DNA from 3 places in the Streptomyces sp. NBC_01176 genome. Region 2 is predicted to be linked to each of the others. Evidence: riboswitches for the same ligand, from Rfam matches in the RefSeq annotation. Region 2 holds a riboswitch; each other region holds the start of a gene.
The links. Region 2 has a riboswitch for S-adenosylmethionine ahead of OG199_RS09485 (putative leader peptide). Riboswitches for the same ligand answer to the same signal wherever they lie in the genome.
Positions count from the first base shown of each region.

Region 1 (6,792 bases), 4.7 Mb from region 2:
TCGTTCTTCCTCTTCGGCGGTCAGTTCCCGGGCGGCGACTTCGTGGCCCGCTTCTACTCCGTGCACGTGCTGCTGCTGCCGGGCATCATGCTCGGCCTGGTCGTCGGCCACCTGATCCTGGTCTTCTACCACAAGCACACGCAGTTCGCGGGCCCCGGAAAGACGAACAGGAACGTCGTCGGCATGCCGCTGCTGCCGGTCTACATGGCCAAGGCCGGAGGCTTCTTCTTCCTGGTCTTCGGCGTCATCGCGGCCATCGCGGCGATCGCCTCGATCAACCCGATCTGGTCCATGGGCCCCTACCGTCCGGACATGGTGTCCACGGGCGCCCAGCCGGACTGGTACATGGGCTTCTCCGAGGGCCTGATCCGTGTCATGCCGGGCTGGGAGATCAACTTCTGGGGTCACACGCTCGTCCTGGGTGTGTTCATCCCGCTGGTGATCTTCCCGCTGGTCCTGGTCGCGATCGCGGTCTACCCGTTCATCGAGTCCTGGGTCACCGGCGACAAGCGCGAGCACCACATCCTGGACCGCCCGCGCAACGTCCCGACCCGTACCGCCTTCGGCGCGGCCTGGATCAGCTGGTACTTCGTCCTGCTGGTCGGTGGCGGCAACGACATCTGGGCCACGCACTTCCACCTGTCGATCAACTCGATCACCTGGTTCGTCCGGATCGCGTTCTTCGTCGTGCCGGTGCTCGTCTTCATCGCCACCAAGCGGATCTGCCTCGGCCTCCAGCGCCGCGACAAGGAGAAGGTGCTGCACGGCCGCGAGTCGGGCATCATCAAGCGCCTGCCGCACGGTGAGTTCATCGAGGTGCACGAGCCGCTCGGCCAGGAGGCCCTGCACACGCTCACCGCGCACGAGCAGTACCAGCCCGCCGAGATCGGCCCGGTGGTCGACGAGAACGGTGTCGAGCGCAAGGTGAACGGCGCGCAGCGGCTGCGTGCCAAGCTCAGCAAGGGCTTCTACGGGGAGCACAGCCAGATCCCCAAGCCCACGGTCGAGGAGTACGAGGAGATCACGAGCGGCCACGGCCACCACTGATCCTCCGACCGGTCCTCACCGGTCCCACTGATCGCCACGGCAGGAGCCCCCGTCCCATGGACGGGGGCTCTTTGCCGTGCCCGGGGCTGGATAGGGTGGACCCTGCTTGTACCTGTCTACGAACCCAGGAGCGGCAGATGAGTGCTGTGACCCCCGCTGGAGGCGACATCGCGGCGGGCCGTTCCTGGCCCGCGGTGCTGAACGGCCTGCTCGACGGCCGGGACCAGAGCGCGGACGACACGGCCTGGGCGATGGACCGGATCATGAGCGGCGAGGCGACGGACGCCCAGATCGCCGGCTTCGTGGTGGCGCTGCGGGCCAAGGGCGAGACGGTCGAGGAGATCACCGGCCTGGTCCGCACGATGTACGAGCACGCCAAGGTGATCGAGGTGCCGGGGGAGACCGTCGACATCGTCGGCACGGGCGGTGACGGCGCGAAGACGGTGAACATCTCCACGATGTCGTCGATCGTGGTGGCCGGTACCGGCGCGAAGGTCGTCAAGCACGGCAACCGGGCCGCGTCCTCGGCGTCCGGTGCCTCGGACGTGCTGGGAAAGCTCGGCGTCAATCTGGAGCTGACGCCGAAGCGGGTGGCCGAGGTGGCCGAGGAGGCCGGGATCACCTTCTGCTTCGCGGTGAAGTTCCATCCGGCGCTGCGTCATGTGGCGGCGGCGCGCGGACAGCTGGGGATCCGGACGGTCTTCAACTTCCTCGGTCCGCTGACCAATCCGGCACGGGTGAGGGCACAGGCGGTCGGTGTCGCCGACGCCCGGATGGCGCCGATCATGGCCGGCGTCTTCGCCGAGCGCGGCAACTCCTCTCTGGTCTTCCGCGGTGACGACGGGCTGGACGAGCTGACCACCACGGCGACGTCGAAGGTCTGGGTCGTGCGGGACGGCAAGGTGACCGAGGAGCGGTTCGATCCGCGGGACGTCGGGCTCGACCTGGTGCCCGTGGAGGCCCTGCGGGGTGCCGACGCCGCCTACAACGCGGAGGTCGCCCGCCGTGTCCTGGACGGCGAGACGGGGCCCGTACGGGACGCCGTGGTCCTGAACGCGGCGGCGGCGCTGGTGGCGTTGTCCCCGACGGACGCGTCCCTGGTGGACCAGCTCCGTGCCGCGATGGTGAAGACGGCTCGGGCCATCGACTCCGGCGCGGCGCACGCCGCACTCGACCGCTGGGTGACGGCCACCAACGCCTGACTCCTGGGCGGGGGCCGGCGGGGGCGCGGCCTTTCGGCTGGGCCCCGCCCGCCCGCGTCGTCTCCGTGTGTTCCGTCCGCGGGGCTTCACCCCGGACCCCGTTCGTGGTGGTTTTCCGGGTGCGGGCGGGTGGGGGCTGGTCGCGCAGTTCCCCGCGCTCCTGAGAGTGTCGAGGGCGTCACGGACTTCGAGGGCGAGGTCGTTCCGCCATATGGACGCCGGGGTTGCGTCCGGAAGATCGTGTGGCAGGATGCGGTATCAGGTCATGAGCGACAGCCATCAGGCCCCGGCCGGCTGTCCGGCAACCCTCCGTCCGTGGCGGGGTGCCCCGGGTGAAGACCAGGCCGTAGGCAGCGAGGTCTACGGCAAGCGCGGACCCCTCGAGAATCCCAGGGGTCCTGGTCGTTCGAGGGAGCCTTCTGTGAGCAAGCGAATGCGCTAGGGCGTAGAGCCCCGCCTCCGCACACCTCTTTTCACCCTCACCTGCGCCGAGCCGCGCGCGCGTACCTCCGTACGCCCCCGCTCGCGCGGTGCTTCCGCCTGCCTCTCACAGGAGTGCGCCATGTCTGTCTCCACCGCTGCCGCCGACCAGACCGTTTGTGCCCCGTTGCCCGTTCTGGGCCGTGATGTGACCGTCCCGCTCGTCACCGGCGGCGAGGTCACCTACGCCGCCCTCGACTACGCCGCCAGCGCCCCGGCCCTCCAGCGCGTCTGGGACGACGTCGCCGCGTACGCCCCGTACTACGGCAGCGTGCACCGCGGAGCCGGCTACCTCTCCCAGCTGTCCACCGACCTCTTCGAGAACGCCCGCAGGACCGTCGCGGAGTTCCTCGACTGCCGCGAGGACGACCAGGTCGTCTTCACCCGGTCGACGACCGACTCGCTCAACCTGCTCGCCGCCACCCTTCCGGCCGACTGCCAGGTCTTCGTCTTCGAGACCGAGCACCACGCCTCGCTGCTGCCCTGGCAGGACGCGCGGGTCACGTACCTCGACGCGCCCCGCACCCCGCGGCAGGCCGTCGCGGCCTTGGAACGCGCCCTCGCCGACCGCGACCCCCACGGACCGGCCCTCGTCTGCGTCACCGGCGCCTCCAACGTCACCGGCGAGCTGTGGCCGGTGCGCGAGCTCGCCGCGGCGGCGCACGCCCACGGCGCCCGCATCGTCCTGGACGCCGCCCAGCTCGCCCCGCACCACCCCGTGTCGGTCCGTGACCTCGACGTCGACTGGGTCGCCTTCTCCGGGCACAAGCTGTACGCGCCCTTCGGCTCCGGTGTCCTCGCCGGCCGCTCCGACTGGCTGCGGGTGGCCGAGCCCTACCTCGCCGGGGGCGGCGCCAGCCGCAAGGTCGCCCGGCGCGCGGACGGCGGCGTCGACGTCGAGTGGCACGAGAGCGCGGCACGGCACGAGGCCGGGTCCCCCAACGTCATCGGCGCCTACTCCATCGCCTCCGCCTGCAAGGCGCTCACCGAGGAGGGCTTCGACCGGATCGTCGCCCGCGAGCGGCACCTGATCCGCACGGTCCGGGAGGGTCTCGCCGAGGTGCCCGCCGTGCGCGTGCTGTCCCTGTTCGGCGAGGACGCGCCCCGGGTCGGCGTCATCTCGTTCGTCGTCGAGGGCTGGAACAGCTCGCACTTCGCGGCGGCGCTCTCCGCCGAGTACGGCATCGGGGTGCGCGACGGTCTCTTCTGCGCGCACCCGCTGCTGCGCACGCTGCTCGGCAGCGACCCGCAGACCCAGGGCGAGTGCGGGGCCCCCGAGGCGGCGCCCGGCGAGAAGTCCCTCAACGCGATCCGCGTCAGCTTCGGGGCGGGCACCCCGGACGAGCACGTGGAGCGCTTCGTGCGCGCCGTGAAGGAGCTCGTGCGGGACGGTGCGCAGTGGCGCTACCGGACCGAGGGCGGTCGCTGCGTGCCCGCGGTCTGACTCCGGCGGCCGCGGAGGTTCCGCGACGCGACGAGGAGCGGCGTCGCGGGCCGGGACGGGGCGAGGTACCGAGCGGCGCGGCCGGCCCTGCGGCGGGCCGGGCCCCCTCGGGTGGCGACCCTCGGCCGGCCGCCCTCACCTGGCGGCCCTCGGGTCGCGCGGTGGGGCAGGAGGTGTGGGTCAGGAGTCCAGGCCGATCGCGAACGCCGCCTCCAGGTCGTGCTGCGAGTACGTGCGGAACGCGACGTGCGTGTCGGTGCCCTCGACCCCCGGGATCTTGCTGATGCTGCCGGGGATGACGTCGGCCAGGTCGTCGTGGGCCTTGACCCTGACCATGGCGATCAGGTCGTACGTACCGGTGACGGAGAAGACCTCGCTGACACTGTCCAGCGCGGCGATCGACTCGGCGATCTCGGGGATCCGGTCCACGCTGGTCTTGATGAGCACGATCGCGGTGATCACGGCTGGTTTTCTCCCTCGGGGGCCGCTGCTGGGACTTTCACTCTAGTCGGCCGCCGGAAGCGCACCCACGCGTAGAGGAAGCCCAGCGAGAAGCCCACCAGGTGCGCCAGATAGGCGACCCCGGGGCCCGAGGGGCTGCGGCCCGCCGCCAGCCACTGCAGCGCCGCCCAGAACGGCAGCACGATCCAGGCGGGGAAGCGCAGCGGCAGGAAGAAGAGGAACGGGAAGAGACTGGTCACCCTGGCCTTGGGGAAAAGGTAGAGGAACGCTCCGAGGACCGCGGAGATCGCTCCCGAGGCACCGACCAGGGTCTGTTCGGAGGTGGAGTTGGCGATCGCGTAACCGACCAGCGCGAGATAGCCGCAGCCGACGTAGAAGAGGGCGAACTCGAAGTGGCCCATGCGTTCCTCGGTCATGGCCCCGAAGACGTAGAAGAAGAGCATGTTGCCCAGGAGGTGGAGCCAGCTGCCGTGGATGAACAGGGCCGTCGCGGGGGTCAGCAGAGCGCCCGGAGTCCCGCTGAGCAGGTCGGCGGGCACCACGCCCCAGCGCCGGAAATAGGCCCGCTGCGCGACGAGCAGTTCGTCCCCGGTGCCGTACGTCGGATTGAACCCCGACGCCGGGCCGATCACGAAGATCACGCAGCACAGGACGATCAGCCCGTACGCCACGGGCGCGGACTGGGCCCGCACCGTCCTGCCGACCCTCGTACTCCAGTTGCCGATCATGTTGCAGAGCATGACGTAACCGGACCGATGCACGCAGAGTGCCTCGCCGCTCCGGACGGCCGAGCGTCGAGTACCCGCCAGGCCGTAGGGTTACGAGCCACACGGACACCAGAAGGAAAGCGACTGCCACATGACGGTTCCCCTTCCGACCGCCGAGACTCGCTGGCGCTGCACCCTGTGCGGCAATCTGACGCGCTTCGACGTGACCCGCTCGTCCAAGGTCGTCGAGTACGTGCACCTCGACCTGGGCGGTGAGCCGAGCGTGGAGGAGCGCGAGGTGGTCAGTGAGACCATCGAGTCGGTGCGCTGTCGCTGGTGCAACGCGGTGGATCAGGTGGAACTGGTGGACAGGCCGGGCGCCGGCTCCTGAGGGAGCGGGCCCCGCACGGACGATGGAGTGACGGATGGCGGAGACCACAGGCGGGGAGCCGGACGACGGCGCCGCCGAGGTGCTCGACCGTCCGCTGCCCGACGGCGTGCGCCGCCGTGTCGTACAGATCGTCTCCGACGGGTTCGGCGGTCTGACCATCGCCGAACTGCCGGTTCAGCTACGGCAGTACGCGCGGTTCGCCCCGAACCGGCGGGCGAAGTTCGCCGGCAACGCGATGGCCGCCGCACTGGAGACCGACCCGCTCTTCCGGCAGCGTATCGCCGAGAAGCTCAGAGAGGCGCAGCCGGAGCTCGTCGGCGCCCTCGACTCCGGTGCGCCGCCCCCGGCCGCGGACCCGCTGGACGTGGCGGCCGCGGCCTACGTGCTGCGCCCCACGGGCTGGGTGAAGCTGGTGACCGCCGCGGGCGAGGAGGCCCTGCGGGCGGACGCCGAGCGTGCCGACGAGGAGAGCCGCGCGGAGCTGGAGCGGCTGCGTGAGGAGCTCGCCGAGGCGCGTGCGCACACCCGGACCGAGACCGAACGGCTGCGCGCCGAGCTGGAGTCGGCGAAGAAGGAGTCGGAGTCGCTGCACCGCAAGCTGCGCGGTGCCCTCAGCGACGTCAAACGGGGCGAGGCCGCGCTGCGCAAGCTGCAGGGCGAGATGGACACCGGGCGGGCCGAGGGGCAGGCCCAGGTGTCCGCCGCGGAGAGCGAGAGCCGGCGGCTCAAGACACGGCTCTCCGAGGCCGAGGCGGCCCTGGAGGCCACCCGTAAGGCGGCCCGCGAGGGGCGCAGCGTCGAGGACATGCGCGTCCGGCTGCTGCTGGACACCGTGCTGGACGCGGCGCAGGGGCTGCGCCGCGAACTCGCGCTGCCGCCGGTGTCCGTACGGCCCGCCGAGACCGTGGACGCGGTCGAACCGGGACGGATGACCCCCAAGGACATCGCCGCTCGCGCGCTGTCCGAGAACGATCCCGCGATCCTCGACCAGCTGCTCGCGCTGCCGCAGGCGCACCTGGTGGTCGACGGCTACAACGTCACCAAGACCGGCTATCCGCA
Region 1 is NZ_CP108600.1:6,903,593-6,910,384, forward strand. It holds gene OG199_RS29845 (cytochrome bc complex cytochrome b subunit) at 1-1,047, shown strand, start outside; gene trpD (anthranilate phosphoribosyltransferase) at 1,185-2,249, shown strand; SAM riboswitch class IV at 2,511-2,627, shown strand; gene OG199_RS29855 (aminotransferase class V-fold PLP-dependent enzyme) at 2,812-4,173, shown strand; gene OG199_RS29860 (Lrp/AsnC family transcriptional regulator) at 4,354-4,635, opposite strand; gene OG199_RS29865 (rhomboid family intramembrane serine protease) at 4,632-5,363, opposite strand; gene OG199_RS29870 (hypothetical protein) at 5,494-5,733, shown strand; gene OG199_RS29875 (NYN domain-containing protein) at 5,768-6,792, shown strand, end outside.
Region 1: it holds a riboswitch for S-adenosylmethionine, as region 2 does, so the genes downstream of both, OG199_RS29855 (aminotransferase class V-fold PLP-dependent enzyme) here and OG199_RS09485 (putative leader peptide) in region 2, are expected to answer to the same signal.

Region 2 (6,792 bases):
CGTTCGAGAAGGCGATGTCGACCTTGCCGCTGTCAATGCCGACGAACAGGTTCTCCCAGGTCGAGTTCTTCACCTCCGGCTTCAGGCCGAGGACCGCGGCGACCAGCCGGCCGAGGTCGGGTTCGGCGCCGGTGAGGGTCTTCTGGTCCTGCCCCACGTACGCCAGTGGCGGGAACCCGGCGGGCAGCGCGCCCACTCCGATCACCAGCTTGCCGCTCCTGGCCACCGACTTGGGCAGCTCGGCGCTGATGGACTTGACCTCGGGCACGGTGAGTTCGGTCTGTTGTGCGGCGCCGTTGGAGAGCGCGCCCAAGGTGACGGTGCCGGGGGCCGCGCCGGCGGTCGTGGTGGCGGCGTCGCTCTCGCCCCCGCACGCGGCGAGCCCGCCGGCGAGGGTGGCGACGGCGGTGGACACGGTCAGGCCACGCAGGAGTCCGGTACGGAGGGTGCGGGAGCGGGTGCGGGTGCGCATGGGTCGTCCTTGTCAGGTGTGCGGTGAGGGAGTGGTGCGGGGGCGGATGAGCGGTGTCCGGGCGGGTTCAGAGGACCTTGCTCAGGAAGTCCCTGGTCCGCTCGTGTACCGGGTGGTCCAGCACCTGGGCGGGCGGACCCTGTTCGACGATCCGGCCGGCGTCCATGAACACCACCCGGTCGGCGACCTCGCGGGCGAAGCCGATCTCGTGGGTGACGATGAGGAGGGTGGTGCCGCTGGTGGCCAGGTCCTTGATGACGGCGAGGACCTCACCGACCAGTTCGGGGTCGAGGGCGGAGGTGGGTTCGTCGAAGAGGATGACTCCGGGCCGCAGCGCGAGAGCGCGGGCGATGGCCACCCTCTGCTGCTGGCCGCCCGACAACTGCCGTGGAAAGGCGGCGGTTCTGTCGGCGAGTCCGACCCGGCCCAGCAGGGTGCGCGCCAGTTCCCGCGCTTCGGGCCTGCTCAGCCGGCCGGTGGCGACCGGCGCGGCCGCCACGTTGTCGAGCACCGTCAGGTGCGGGAACAGGTTGAAGTTCTGGAAGACGAAGCCGATCCGGCTGCGCTGGGCCAGGATGGCCCGCTCGCTCAGTTCCTTGAGCCGGCCGCCGTGCCGTCGTACGCCGATCGGCTCGCCGTTCAGGCTGACATGGCCGATCTCGGGCTTCTCCAGGTGGTTGATCACCCTGAGGAGCGTGGACTTGCCGGAGCCGGACGGTCCGAGGACGACGGTGACCTCACCGGGCCGTACGGTCAACTCCACTCCGTCCAGGACACGTTGGGTCCCGTACCACTTGTGCACGTCGTGGACCTCGACCGCCGCGGGCCGGACGTCGGGCTGCTCCGTCACCTCGGCGGTCACAGGGCCGCCTCCTTCCGGACACGGTTCCGCAGGTCGCGCAGACCGGTGCGGAGCTTCTGCAGCGGGGTGGGCGGCAGGGTGCGCAGCGCGCCCCGCGAGTAGTACCGCTCGACGTAGAACTGGACGACCGACACGACGCTCGTGAGGATCAGGTACCAGACGGTGGCGACCAGCAGCAGCGGCACGATGTCGCCGGGGTAGGTGCTGCCCATGCTCTGCACCGAGCCGAACAGGTCGAGCAGGGAGACGTAGAAGACCAGCGAGGTGCCCTTGATCAGGCCGATCAGCTGGTTGACGTAGTTGGGGGTGATGGAGCGCAGGGCCTGGGGGAACACGATCCTCGTGAACTGGTAGCCCTTCGGCAGACCCAGCGCGGAGGCCGCCTCGTGCTGGCCCTGGTCGACGGAGAGGATGCCGCCCCGCACCACTTCGGCCGCGTACGCCGCTTCGTTGAGGCTGAGCCCGACGACCGCGACGACCATGTCGGTGGCGAGCCGGGACTCGTCGAACGTGAGGAAGGCGGGGCCGAACGGCACACCGAGGCTCAGCGTCCGGTAGAGCGCGGAGAAGTTGTAGAGGAAGAGCAGGACGACGATCAGCGGCACCGACCGGAACAACCAGATGTAAACCCAGCTCACGGCACGCAGCACCGGACTCCGGGAGAGCCGCGCGAGTGCGAGCAGGATGCCGCCCAGCAGTCCCGACACGGCACTGTAGACGGTCACTTCGAGGGTGATGAGCAGGCCGTCGAGGATCGTGGGACGCAGGAACCAGTACTGGAACCTGTCCCACTGGAAGAACGGATTGGTCGCCAGGCCGTGGACGATCTGGGCGACGACGACCAGCACGATCGCCGAGACGATCCAGCGGCCCGGCCGGCGCAGCGGCAGCACCCGCTGCGCGGCGTACGGCCGCGGTTCGACCACGGGAGCGGGAGGCGGCTGCGCCGTGCCCAACGGCACGGCGGAGCCGAGGGATTCACTCATGGAGGGCTCCAGGCGGCTCGGACTCCCCCGGCACGGCCCGTAGAACGACACGACGGGAACGCGCACGGGGGAACGAACCCGATGCGGGGACGAGAAGGGGGAGACCACCGGAAGTCCGCCGGTTCGGCGGCGGCACACGGTGGTTCGGAGATCACGGACCCGGGATCGGACACCGCGGATCAAGGACCGGGCGTTCAGGGACCGGAGGGTCGGCGGCCGGGGTTCAGGGACCGGCGATCAGCGAGGGAGTGCGTCAGCCCTGACAGAGACAGCGGGCGTCGGGGGAGGGACAACACCGTGCCGTAAGGGCGCTGCCGCCGTCGGCGCGGTGCCGCTCCGGACGACGGTTCGTGAGCACGCGGTCGCGGCCGTGGGACCGCGAGGCGGTCTTCCCCTGGGCTGCGTACATCGCGGTCACCGTCACCGTTCCGGCCCGTGGGGCCTCGTGTTCACCGGAGTTGCTCCGGTCCGATGCGGCGTAAGTTAGGCACGGCCCCGAACGAATGTCAACGCTCGGCAGCCCGGATGACCACGTCGTGAGACCGCGCGGACGCCTTCTTGACGAGCCCACGGAGCGGACCGAGACTGGCGGGGACGGTCACGATTGTCAGCGCCCTTCGCACGGTTGCTTCCGTGCGAGGCGGTTGATCGGCCCCGGCCCGCTGACAGGCAACCCTTCCACCGCGACGGGGTGCCCCGGGTGACGACCGGGTCCCGCCGGAGCGGCGGGGCAAGCGTGGTCTCGCCTCTCGCGAGCCCCGGACACGGGAGCGACGGGAATGACCGGAAAGGGCACGAGCGGTCTGACCAGGCGCCTGCACATCGATCTGCAGCGGGTCTCCAGCGCCTACTAGTCCACGGTCCGGACGGTACGTCAGCGCGGTCACTCCGTTCCGCCGCTGCCACCCCCCGGGGTGGCGGGGCTTCGTCGTTCCCATGGAGAGTCATGCCCGAGACAGTCTCGCTCAGTCCGACCGCCGCCGCCTCCCACCACTGCGCCCCGGCCTCACCTGCCGCGGGGGCGGTTGTCGCCGCCGCCCCTCGGGCGGCCGCGCCCGCGCGTGGACACCGCATCCGCAGTCGCATCGGAGTCGGTCCGGCCGGCGGTTTCTATCCGGCGCCGCACCGCTATCAGCTGTACCTCTCCGAGGGCTGTCCGCGCTCGCTGCGCATCTCGATCACCCTCGGCCTGCTGGGACTGCGCGACTCGGTCACCACCACGCTGCTGACGGGGCCCGCCGGGACGCCGGACGCCTGCGCCGCCCTGCGGGCCGCGTACGAGGCCACCTGGCACCACTACGACGGCCCGCTCACCGCGCCGGCGCTGTGCGACCGCTGGAGCGGACGCATCGTCAGCAATCACACCCCCGACATCCTGCGCGACCTCGGCGAACTTCCGGGCTGCCGCGACGGCAACGGACTCCCCCGGCTGCACCCGCCGTCCCTCGCCGCGGACGTCGACACCTTCCGCGTCTTCCTCGACCGGAATCTCGCCCCGGCCGCCCCGCCTACGGCGCGGTCGGCCGCTCTCCGCTCACTGGATCAGCAACTCACCGCGAACGAGCATGTGTTGGGCGACGAGTTGACGGCCGCCGACGTCGACGCGTGGGTGGCCCTCACCCACCTCGGCGCCGAGGACGTCCTCTCCCCGTACGGCCGCCTGCGGGACTACGTCCGCAGGCTGGGCGCCCACCCGGCCTTCCACGAAGCGGTGCGCCGGGCCTGACGGGCGTCCGGGGCGTCTCCCCGGACGACCTCGGGCCGCGCCCACCCGAGCCCGCGGCGAGCGGAGCCCCCGGCCACCGGGGGGCCGTTCGCCGTCTCGTCCTCGGCCGGCCCGGCAAGGCGCGACAGCGGGAACCGCGGGGCACCGGCCGCCGTGTCCGGCGGACCGTGGAGCCGGACGGCCGCTGCCCGCCGCCGCGCCGACGACGGGCGGTGATCCGCCGGATCAGCCCTTGACGCGGGTGAAGACGAGTGTGCCGACGACAGTGGTCAGGCCGCGGAGCATGCCCATCTGGTTCCAGCCCATGTCGAACTGGTCGCGGTCCACGGTGAACTCGGTGCCGAGGGTGACGTCTTCGGCGCTCGCCGCGCTCACCCGGGCGACGACGGGCTGCGGCCTGGTGATGCCGTGCACGGTCAGCTGACCGGTGACCTCGACGGTGTCGTCCTGGGTGACCGCCGCGTTGTCCACCGCGAAGGTGATCGTGGGGTGCCGTTCCGCGTCGAAGAGGTCCGCCGAGCGGAGGTGCTTGTCGCGCTTGGCGTTCTTGGTGTCGAGGGACGCCACGTCCAGGGTGACGGTGCCGCGGGCGGTCCCGTCGGCCTGCACCTCACCTTCCCCGGTGACAGCGGCGAAGGCGCCCTTCACCGTGACCAGGCCCCACATCGTCTTGTGCCGGATGACGACGCTGGTACGGGCGGGGTCGAGCTGCCACAGGCCGGTTTCGACGGCGACGGTCATGAGAGTTCTCCAGACGGTTAACAGTGAGAGGTGAGGCACGGGCCGTGGGACAACCAGCAGTCATCCAAATTTGGACGATCACAGGCTAGCCCGTTCTTCAAATTTGGACAACCGGTAGACTGTGACACCATGGCCGACTTTCTCGCCCCCGCTGACCTGCCCGAACACGAGCCGGCGGCCGACGACGGCCTGCTGCCGACCGAACTGCGGTCCTGGATGAGGCTGCTCGCGGCGGCCGGGGCGATCGAGCAGCAGCTGCGCGCTCGCGTCAAGGACGCCCTCGGTGTCTCCCACGACGAGTTCCTGGTGCTGTGCCTGCTGGCCGACCAGCCCGGCTCCAGTCTGCGCATGACACAGATCGCCGAGCTGCTGGGCCGTCCCAAGACACGGCTGACCTATCAGGTGGCCTGTCTGCAGCACGCGGGCCTGATCACGCGGCGCTCGGCCTGCGGGGACAAACGGGGTATCGAAGTGGCGCTCACGGACAAGGCGCGCACGCTGCTGAGGGAGTCCTCGCGCCCGCTGGCCGACGCCGTCTCGCAGGCCATCGCCCGCACGGCGTGCGCGCAGCGGTACGAGCAGCTGCACGACTTGTTGCCGCCCTCCGAGGTTCCCGTTCCCGGCGACGATTCGTAACGCACGGGTCGTGAAGCACGGTTCGTGAAGCGGGGGCGGGCCCGGGAAGACCGTGAGCGGGACGGCCCGGAAGACCGGCTGAGAGTGCCGTGACGCGACGAACGCGCCGGTGCCACGGCCCGGAAGCGCGGGGCCGCCCCGGCGGACGGCCTCGCGCCTCGGATGCCGGCCGCCGCGACGACCTAGCAGGTCAGAAGCCCGGGAAGACGCGTCGCAGGTCGTCCAGGGTGAGGTCGTCCCCCTTGAGGTTCACCCCGGCCGGAGTGTGGGCGGGGGCGTGGCGGCCGGTGACGAGCCGCAGCCACCACTCGGCCGGGGCGTTCAGTACGGCGTCGGGCTCGGCGGGCTCGTCGACGAGCGCGACCGAGTCACCCAGCACGAGCCCGAAAGCACGCACGGGAGAAACCGTCCGCACGGCGATACGGGCGTGGCGGCCGCCCAGGGCGTCTGCCTTGCCGAGGAACCCTATGAGCAGACCGGCCTGGGCGAGGAGCGGCTCGGTCGCCACCGGCAGCAGCGCCGCCGTCGGGTCGAAGGCCACCTCGACGTCCCAGGTGTGGTGGGTGAACTCGCCGAGCCGAAGGCCCGCGAGCGTCGCGACGTCCACGGGTGCCGGCAGGAAGCCGAGCTCCACGCGGAGTTCGTCCCGGGCCCGCGCGTCCAGCGCCTCGTAACCACGCACGAGTTGCTCGTCTGCGTCCACGAAACCCTCGGCGCGCTCGGCCGGGGACATCGCGTCCCAGCGTGCCCACACCGACTTGTTGAAGTCGCCGTCCCGCGGTCCGGTGCCGTTCAGCGCGCCCTCCAGCGAGGCGAGGCCGATCTCGGCGCCGCTGCCGAGGTGGCTGAGGACCTGGGAGACGTCCCACTCCGAAGCGCCCGAGCGCCGGGTGAGGTCGGCGGTGGCGAGCCCGTGCACCACGGAGGTCAGGTAGTCGTGTCCGCTGCGCAGCGCGGCGATGGTCTGGTCGGCACGGTCGGTCATGTCTCGACTCCGGGGAAGGGTGGGATGGTGCGGGAACCGTACCCAGGACGGTCGCCGTCGAAGACGGTGGGGGCAAGAGGGGCCGTCGATCCATCCCGGGGCGGTCGTCCGCGCGCCGGGCCGGCCGAGCGGCAGCGCGCTCCGCACGACCGGCGACGACGCGGCGCACGGCGCCCTCCGCACGCCCCGTCCACTCGCCCCGCTCACCCCCGTCCCGCACCCGGCGAGTCGCTGAACACGGTGCCGCCGCACCCCGCATCCTGGCCTGGCGGGCGCCTCCCATCCGGTCCCGTACCTCCCGCGCAGCCCCTGACCCACGGAGGACCATGGCCGCCGACGGCACACCCGCTCCCGACCACCCCCCTGTCCCGGCCACTGCCGTCT
Region 2 is NZ_CP108600.1:2,244,985-2,251,776, forward strand. It holds gene OG199_RS09470 (ABC transporter substrate-binding protein) at 1-472, opposite strand, end outside; gene OG199_RS09475 (amino acid ABC transporter ATP-binding protein) at 540-1,334, opposite strand; gene OG199_RS09480 (amino acid ABC transporter permease) at 1,331-2,320, opposite strand; SAM riboswitch class IV at 2,917-3,063, shown strand; gene OG199_RS09485 (putative leader peptide) at 3,100-3,174, shown strand; gene OG199_RS09490 (cell envelope biogenesis protein OmpA) at 3,267-4,046, shown strand; gene OG199_RS09495 (YceI family protein) at 4,272-4,787, opposite strand; gene OG199_RS09500 (MarR family winged helix-turn-helix transcriptional regulator) at 4,917-5,423, shown strand; gene OG199_RS09505 (maleylpyruvate isomerase N-terminal domain-containing protein) at 5,614-6,408, opposite strand; gene OG199_RS09510 (YhgE/Pip domain-containing protein) at 6,735-6,792, shown strand, end outside.

Region 3 (6,792 bases), 3.2 Mb from region 2:
GTGCACCCCGACCCGGGTGTCGCCGAGCCCGCCGACGAGCGCCTCGCAGCAGGCGGTGAACGCGTTCGCCCAGCGGTGCGTCAGGAAGCCCAGCCGGTCCGCGCCGAGCATGCCGCGCAGTACCTGCTCCGCGATGTCGTCGGGCAGCATCCGGAAGTAGTCGACCGGGGCCCACGGAGTGTGCGAGAAGTGACCGATGCGCAGGTCGGGGCGGAGTTCCCGGAGCATGCCGGGGACCAGGGTCAGGTGGTAGTCCTGCACGATCACCACGGCGCCCTCGGCCGCCTCGTCCGCCAGGGCGCGCGCGAACGCGTGGTTGTAGGCCTCGTACGACGCCCACTGGCGCCGGAACTCCTGGTCGAACACCGGCTCCAGCGGCGTCTGGTACAGCATGTGGTGGACGAACCACAGCACGGAGTTCGCGATGCCGTTGTAGGCGTCCGCGTGCACCGCGGCGTCGATGTCCAGCATCCGCACGCCGACCTCGCCGACCCCGCGCCGGACCGCCTCGCGGTCCCCCTCGCCGAGCGCCGAGCACACCCACAGGGCGCCTGCGTCCGGGCCGATCGCGGAGAGGCCGGAGACCAGCCCGCCCCCGCCGCGCCGGGCCTGGAGCGAGCCGTCCTCGCGCACCTCGTAGGAGACCGGGCCGCGGTTGGACGCGACGAGGATCCGGTGGGTGCCATGCGTTGAAGCCGTTGAAGCCATGCCTCGAAACCTAGCCCGGCACCGAAACGCTCAAACGTTCCCGTCGGCCGTATGCGACGAAGGACACGAACCGCGGGGCGGTGGCGCCGGTCGTGCCGTCCACCACCCCCTCACCAGGGACGCGGTTCACGCCGCCCGGCGTGCGACGTACTCGGAGATTTCGGCCATCGGGGGGCGTTCCTCCGTGTCCACCGAGTACGTACGCGGCTCGAAACCGTCCTCGCCCCGCTCGAACTGGGTGAGGGAGGGCCGGACGAGATGACCGCGGGCCAGCCGGAGCTGCGCCGTGCGGTAGATCGCGGCGGACATCCGGCCCAGCGCCTGCCCGTCCTGGTGGCGGTGCTTGCGCTCGCCCACGTCGACCTGGGCGAGCGCGTCGAGACCCACCAGGTGCAGGGCGTCGACGAGCATGCCCAGTTCGACGCCGTATCCGACGGGGAAGGGCAGCTGTTCAAGCAGCGAGCGGCGGGCCGCGTACTCACCGCCGAGCGGCTGGACGAAGCCGGCCAGTTGGGGCCAGTGCATGTTCAGCAGTGGGCGGGCCATGAGTTCCGTGACGCGACCGCCCTGCCCGGCGGCGCCGGCCAGCGGACGGTCGTACATCCCCTTGACGAGGTCCACGCCCGGCTCGGTGAGCAGCGGGCCCACGATCCCGGAGACGAACTCCGACGAGAACTCCCTCAGGTCCGCGTCGATGAAACAGACGATGTCCCCGCTCGTCACCAGGAGCGACCGCCACAGGACCTCGCCCTTGCCGGGCACGGCCGGGATGCGGGGCAGGATCTCGTCCCGGTGCACGACACGCGCGCCCGCCGCGGCGGCCACCTCCGAGGTGCGGTCGGTCGAACCCGAGTCGACGACGACGATCTCGTCGACGAGGGGCACCTGCCGCATCAGGTCGTGGCGGATGACGGCGACGATCTCGCCGACCGTCTCCTCCTCGTTCAGCGCGGGCAGCACGACGCTCACCGTGGAGCCCGAGGCGCGCTTGGCGGACATGATTCTGTGGAGCGGGCGATCGGCCACGGACCAGGAGCGTGTGTTCAGCCAGCGCTCGACTTCCTTCAGCACAGTCTGCGGCTCCTCACTGTCTGATCACCCGGTGTCTCACGGTGTGATCCATCTCGCGGTTCGGACGACTATCTCAACTGTCCTGGCCTTCGGTTACAGTCTTGAACAACGCGGATGACCATCGCATGTCGTAGATCATCCCGAACTGAAGACCAACAACCGAATACCGCTCATCCAGAGGGGCAGAGGGATACGGCCCGATGAAGCCCCGGCAACCCTCCAGCCGGTCCTGTACCGATCATTGCCGATCGCGTCGCGGGGCTCCCGGCTCGGGAAGGTGCCAAATCCGTCTCACGGCGAAGTGCGTCGTGAGGAAGATGAGGAGAAAGGGCCTCGCCTCCATGGCTGCGCAGACTGTTGCAAGCACTCCGGACACCGCGACCTCCGCGAACCCGTCGGCTTCCACCACCTCCACCGGCACCGTCGATCTGGGCCCCGCCGCGGCGCTCTCCTGCCGCGAGTGCGGCCACCGGGTGCCGCTCGGTCCGGTCTTCGCCTGCGAGGAGTGTTTCGGACCGCTCGAGATCGCTTACGACTTCTCGGCCTACGACACCGAAGAACTCCGGGCGCGCATCGAGGCGGGCCCCGCGAACATCTGGCGTTACGCGCCGCTGCTCCCCGTCCCGGCCGACGTCGCCGACAAGCCGAACATCAACCCCGGCTGGACCAGGCTGGTCAAGGCCGACAACCTTGCCCGCGAGCTGGGCGTCGACCCCGGCCGGCTCTTCGTCAAGGACGACTCCGGCAACCCGACGCACTCCTTCAAGGACCGCGTCGTCGCCCAGGCCATCGAGGCCGCCCGCGCCTTCGGCTTCACCACCCTCTCCTGCTCCTCGACCGGCAACCTCGCCGGCGCGGTGGGCGCGGCCGCGGCCCGTGCCGGCTTCCGCTCCTGCGTGTTCATCCCGCACGACCTGGAGCAGGGCAAGGTCGTCATGGCCGCGGTCTACGGCGGCGAGCTCGTCGGCATCGAGGGCAACTACGACGACGTGAACCGCTTCTGCTCCGAGCTGATCGGCGACCCGGCCGGTGAGGGCTGGGGCTTCGTCAACGTCAACCTGCGGCCGTACTACGCGGAGGGGTCCAAGACCCTCGCGTACGAGATCTGCGAGCAGCTCGGCTGGCAGCTGCCCGACCAGCTCGTCGTGCCGATCGCCTCCGGGTCCCAGCTGACCAAGGTCGACAAGGGGCTCCAGGAGCTGATCAAGCTCGGCCTCGTCGAGGACAAGCCCTACAAGATCTTCGGCGCGCAGGCCGAGGGCTGTTCGCCGGTGTCCGTCGCCTACAAGGCCGGCCACGACGTCGTCCGGCCGCAGAAGCCGAACACCATTGCCAAGTCGCTCGCCATCGGCAACCCCGCCGACGGCCCGTACGTGCTGGACATCGCGCGGCGGACGGGCGGGGCCGTGGAGGACGTGAACGACGAGCAGGTGGTCGACGCGATCAAGCTGCTGGCGCGCACCGAGGGGATCTTCGCCGAGACCGCCGGCGGTGTGACGGTGGGGGTGGCCAGGAAGCTGATCGAGAACGGGCTGCTCGACCCGACGCTCACCACGGTCGTGCTGAACACCGGTGACGGCCTCAAGACGCTGGACGCGGTGGCCGGCACGGGACTGACCGCGACCATCCGCCCCAGCCTGGACTCCTTCCGCGAGGCCGGCCTCGCGTAGCCGCCCGGCCGGGGAGGATCCTCCCCGGCCACGGGCCCGCGGGGGCTGGTCGCGCAGTTCCACGCGCCCCTGCCGGGGCGCTCTCCGCCGTACGCCACCATCCGACCGGGAGGTCACCGCATGAGCGTCAACGTCCGCATCCCCACCATCCTGCGCACCTACACCGGTGGCCGGTCCGAGGTGACCGCCGAGGGAGGGACCCTCGGCGAGGTGATCTCCGACCTCGAGAAGAACCACACGGGCATCGCCGCGCGCGTCCTCGACGACGAGGGCAAGCTGCGCCGGTTCGTCAACGTGTACGTCAACGACGACGACGTCCGCTTCGAGCAGGGCCTGGAGACGGCGACGCCGGACGGCGCGGGCGTCTCGATCATCCCGGCCGTCGCCGGAGGCTGACGGGCGGTTACCCACGGTGAAATCATTACCGTGGGTAATGCCAATCACTGAGAGTTCATCGAATTGCCCCCTCCGTGAGAGAAGCGGAGGGGGCAATTCTGCATGGTTGAGCGGGGTACAGTTGGGGAACCCGCCGCCTTATCCATGCCGGATGCATATGAGTGCGCGTCGGCCTGCGATAAGAAGTGGCCAAAGTGCCCGGCGCTTTTGAGCCTTATGTGGCCTTTATGGGGCCCGAGTTGCCCTAAATCTTCGCGAATTCTCCCTATATTCCCGATCGGGCCTGCCCAGAATTCTCGTCCGATTGACCTGTTGCAGACGGCAGTTGGGCAGATACATTCAGCCGCGGTCGACGCGTTCCGGCGCACACCCCCAATCCGTTGGGGGGTGGAGGTCTGACCCGGGCCCGCGAAGTGCGGTCCTGTGCAAGGGCCAGTAATAGGGGAGTTAGGCATGGCTCAGGGCACCGTCAAGTGGTTCAACGCGGAGAAGGGGTACGGCTTCATCGCGGTCGACGGTGGTGCGGATGTTTTCGTCCACTACAGCGCGATTCAGATGGACGGCTACCGCACCCTGGAAGAGGGTCAGCGGGTCGATTTCGAGATCTCGCAGGGCCAGAAGGGGCCGCAGGCGGACATGGTCCGGCTCGCGACCGGCTGAAGCACGCGCCGACTGACTGTTCGACGTGACGAAGGGCTCGTATCCCTCTGGGGTGCGAGCCCTTCGGTCTGCCCGGGGCGTCCGCGTGACCCTTCGGGACGTCCGCGCCACCCCCTCGGGAGGGCGGTCGTGCCGCCCCTGTCCACCTGGGGATCCTCCGGAGTCGCTTGCACTCGGCAGGGGCGAGTGCTAATCATTGCGTTAGCACTCTGAAGGTGAGAGTGATAACGAAGGACCGGGTCGGTGAGGCCCGCAGGCCAGGTGGTGCAAGGAACCACGGGGCAGGCAGGCCGTCCGTCGCGGGCGCCAGCGCGGTCCGGAGCAATCCACCCCAGTCCGGGAGGACCACTTCACATGGCCAAGATCATCGCGTTCGACGAGGAGGCACGGCGCGGTCTCGAGCGCGGGATGAACCAGCTCGCCGACGCCGTCAAGGTCACCCTTGGCCCCAAGGGCCGCAACGTCGTCCTCGAGAAGAAGTGGGGCGCCCCCACGATCACCAACGATGGTGTTTCCATCGCCAAGGAGATCGAGCTCGAGGACCCGTACGAGAAGATCGGCGCCGAGCTGGTCAAGGAAGTCGCCAAGAAGACGGACGACGTCGCCGGCGACGGAACGACCACCGCGACCGTGCTCGCCCAGGCGCTGGTCCGCGAGGGCCTTCGCAACGTGGCCGCCGGCGCCAACCCGATGGCCCTCAAGCGCGGTATCGAGAAGGCCGTCGAGGCCGTCTCCGGTGCCCTGCTGGAGCAGGCCAAGGATGTCGAGACCAAGGAGCAGATCGCTTCCACGGCCTCCATCTCCGCCGCCGACACCCAGATCGGCGAGCTCATCGCCGAGGCGATGGACAAGGTCGGCAAGGAAGGCGTCATCACCGTCGAGGAGTCCCAGACCTTCGGTCTGGAGCTCGAGCTCACCGAGGGTATGCGCTTCGACAAGGGCTACATCTCGGCGTACTTCGCCACCGACATGGAGCGGATGGAGGCGTCGCTCGACGACCCGTACATCCTCATCGCCAACTCCAAGATCGGCAACGTCAAGGACCTGCTCCCGCTCCTGGAGAAGGTCATGCAGTCGGGCAAGCCGCTGCTGATCATCGCCGAGGACGTCGAGGGCGAGGCCCTGTCGACCCTGGTCGTCAACAAGATCCGTGGCACCTTCAAGTCCGTCGCCGTCAAGGCCCCGGGCTTCGGTGACCGCCGCAAGGCCATGCTCGGCGACATCGCCATCCTCACGGGCGGCGAGGTCATCTCCGAGGAGGTCGGCCTCAAGCTGGAGAACGCGGGTCTGGACCTGCTGGGCCGTGCCCGCAAGGTCGTCATCACCAAGGACGAGACCACGATCGTCGACGGCGCCGGCTCGGCCGACCAGGTCGCCGGTCGCGTGAACCAGATCCGTGCCGAGATCGAGAACTCGGACTCGGACTACGACCGCGAGAAGCTCCAGGAGCGCCTGGCGAAGCTGGCCGGCGGCGTGGCCGTCATCAAGGCCGGTGCCGCCACCGAGGTCGAGCTCAAGGAGCGCAAGCACCGCATCGAGGACGCCGTTCGCAACGCGAAGGCGGCCGTCGAGGAGGGCATCGTCGCCGGTGGTGGCGTGGCCCTGCTCCAGGCTTCCTCGGTCTTCGAGAAGCTCGAGCTCACCGGCGACGAGGCGACCGGCGCCAACGCCGTGAAGCTCGCGCTGGAGGCCCCGCTCAAGCAGATCGCCGTCAACGGTGGTCTCGAGGGTGGCGTCATCGTCGAGAAGGTGCGCAACCTGCCCGTCGGCCACGGCCTCAACGCCGCGACCGGTGAGTACGTCGACATGATCGCGGAAGGCATCATCGACCCGGCGAAGGTCACGCGCTCTGCCCTGCAGAACGCCGCCTCCATCGCCGCGCTGTTCCTGACCACCGAGGCCGTCATCGCCGACAAGCCGGAGAAGGCCGCCGCGGCCGCTCCGGGCGGCATGCCGGGCGGTGACATGGACTTCTGATCCGCCTCCGGCTGATCACTGTCCTGACGTTCCGAGGGCGGTACCCCTTCTCCCAGGGGGTGCCGCCCTCGGGCGTGTCCGGGGTCACACAAGGACTCGGAGAGCGCCGGAATGCCGCGCCGGACCCGGCGGTTGTAGGGACGGGCGTTGATGCGCATGCACATACCGAGTGGAATGCCCGTCAGTCGTCCGCCCGATGACCGACCGACCTCTCCGAGGAGTCCCGTACGTGACTGCCAACGCCGCCTCCCGTGCCGCCGAGATCCTGTCCCGCCCCGTCGCCCTGAACGGCCTGACCGTCCCGAACCGG
Region 3 is NZ_CP108600.1:5,408,122-5,414,913, forward strand. It holds gene OG199_RS23380 (trehalose-6-phosphate synthase) at 1-708, opposite strand, end outside; gene OG199_RS23385 (glucosyl-3-phosphoglycerate synthase) at 835-1,779, opposite strand; SAM riboswitch class I at 1,947-2,103, shown strand; gene thrC (threonine synthase) at 2,121-3,449, shown strand; gene OG199_RS23395 (MoaD/ThiS family protein) at 3,570-3,845, shown strand; gene OG199_RS23400 (cold-shock protein) at 4,299-4,505, shown strand; gene groL (chaperonin GroEL) at 4,860-6,482, shown strand; gene OG199_RS23410 (NADH:flavin oxidoreductase) at 6,679-6,792, shown strand, end outside.
Region 3: it holds a riboswitch for S-adenosylmethionine, as region 2 does, so the genes downstream of both, thrC (threonine synthase) here and OG199_RS09485 (putative leader peptide) in region 2, are expected to answer to the same signal.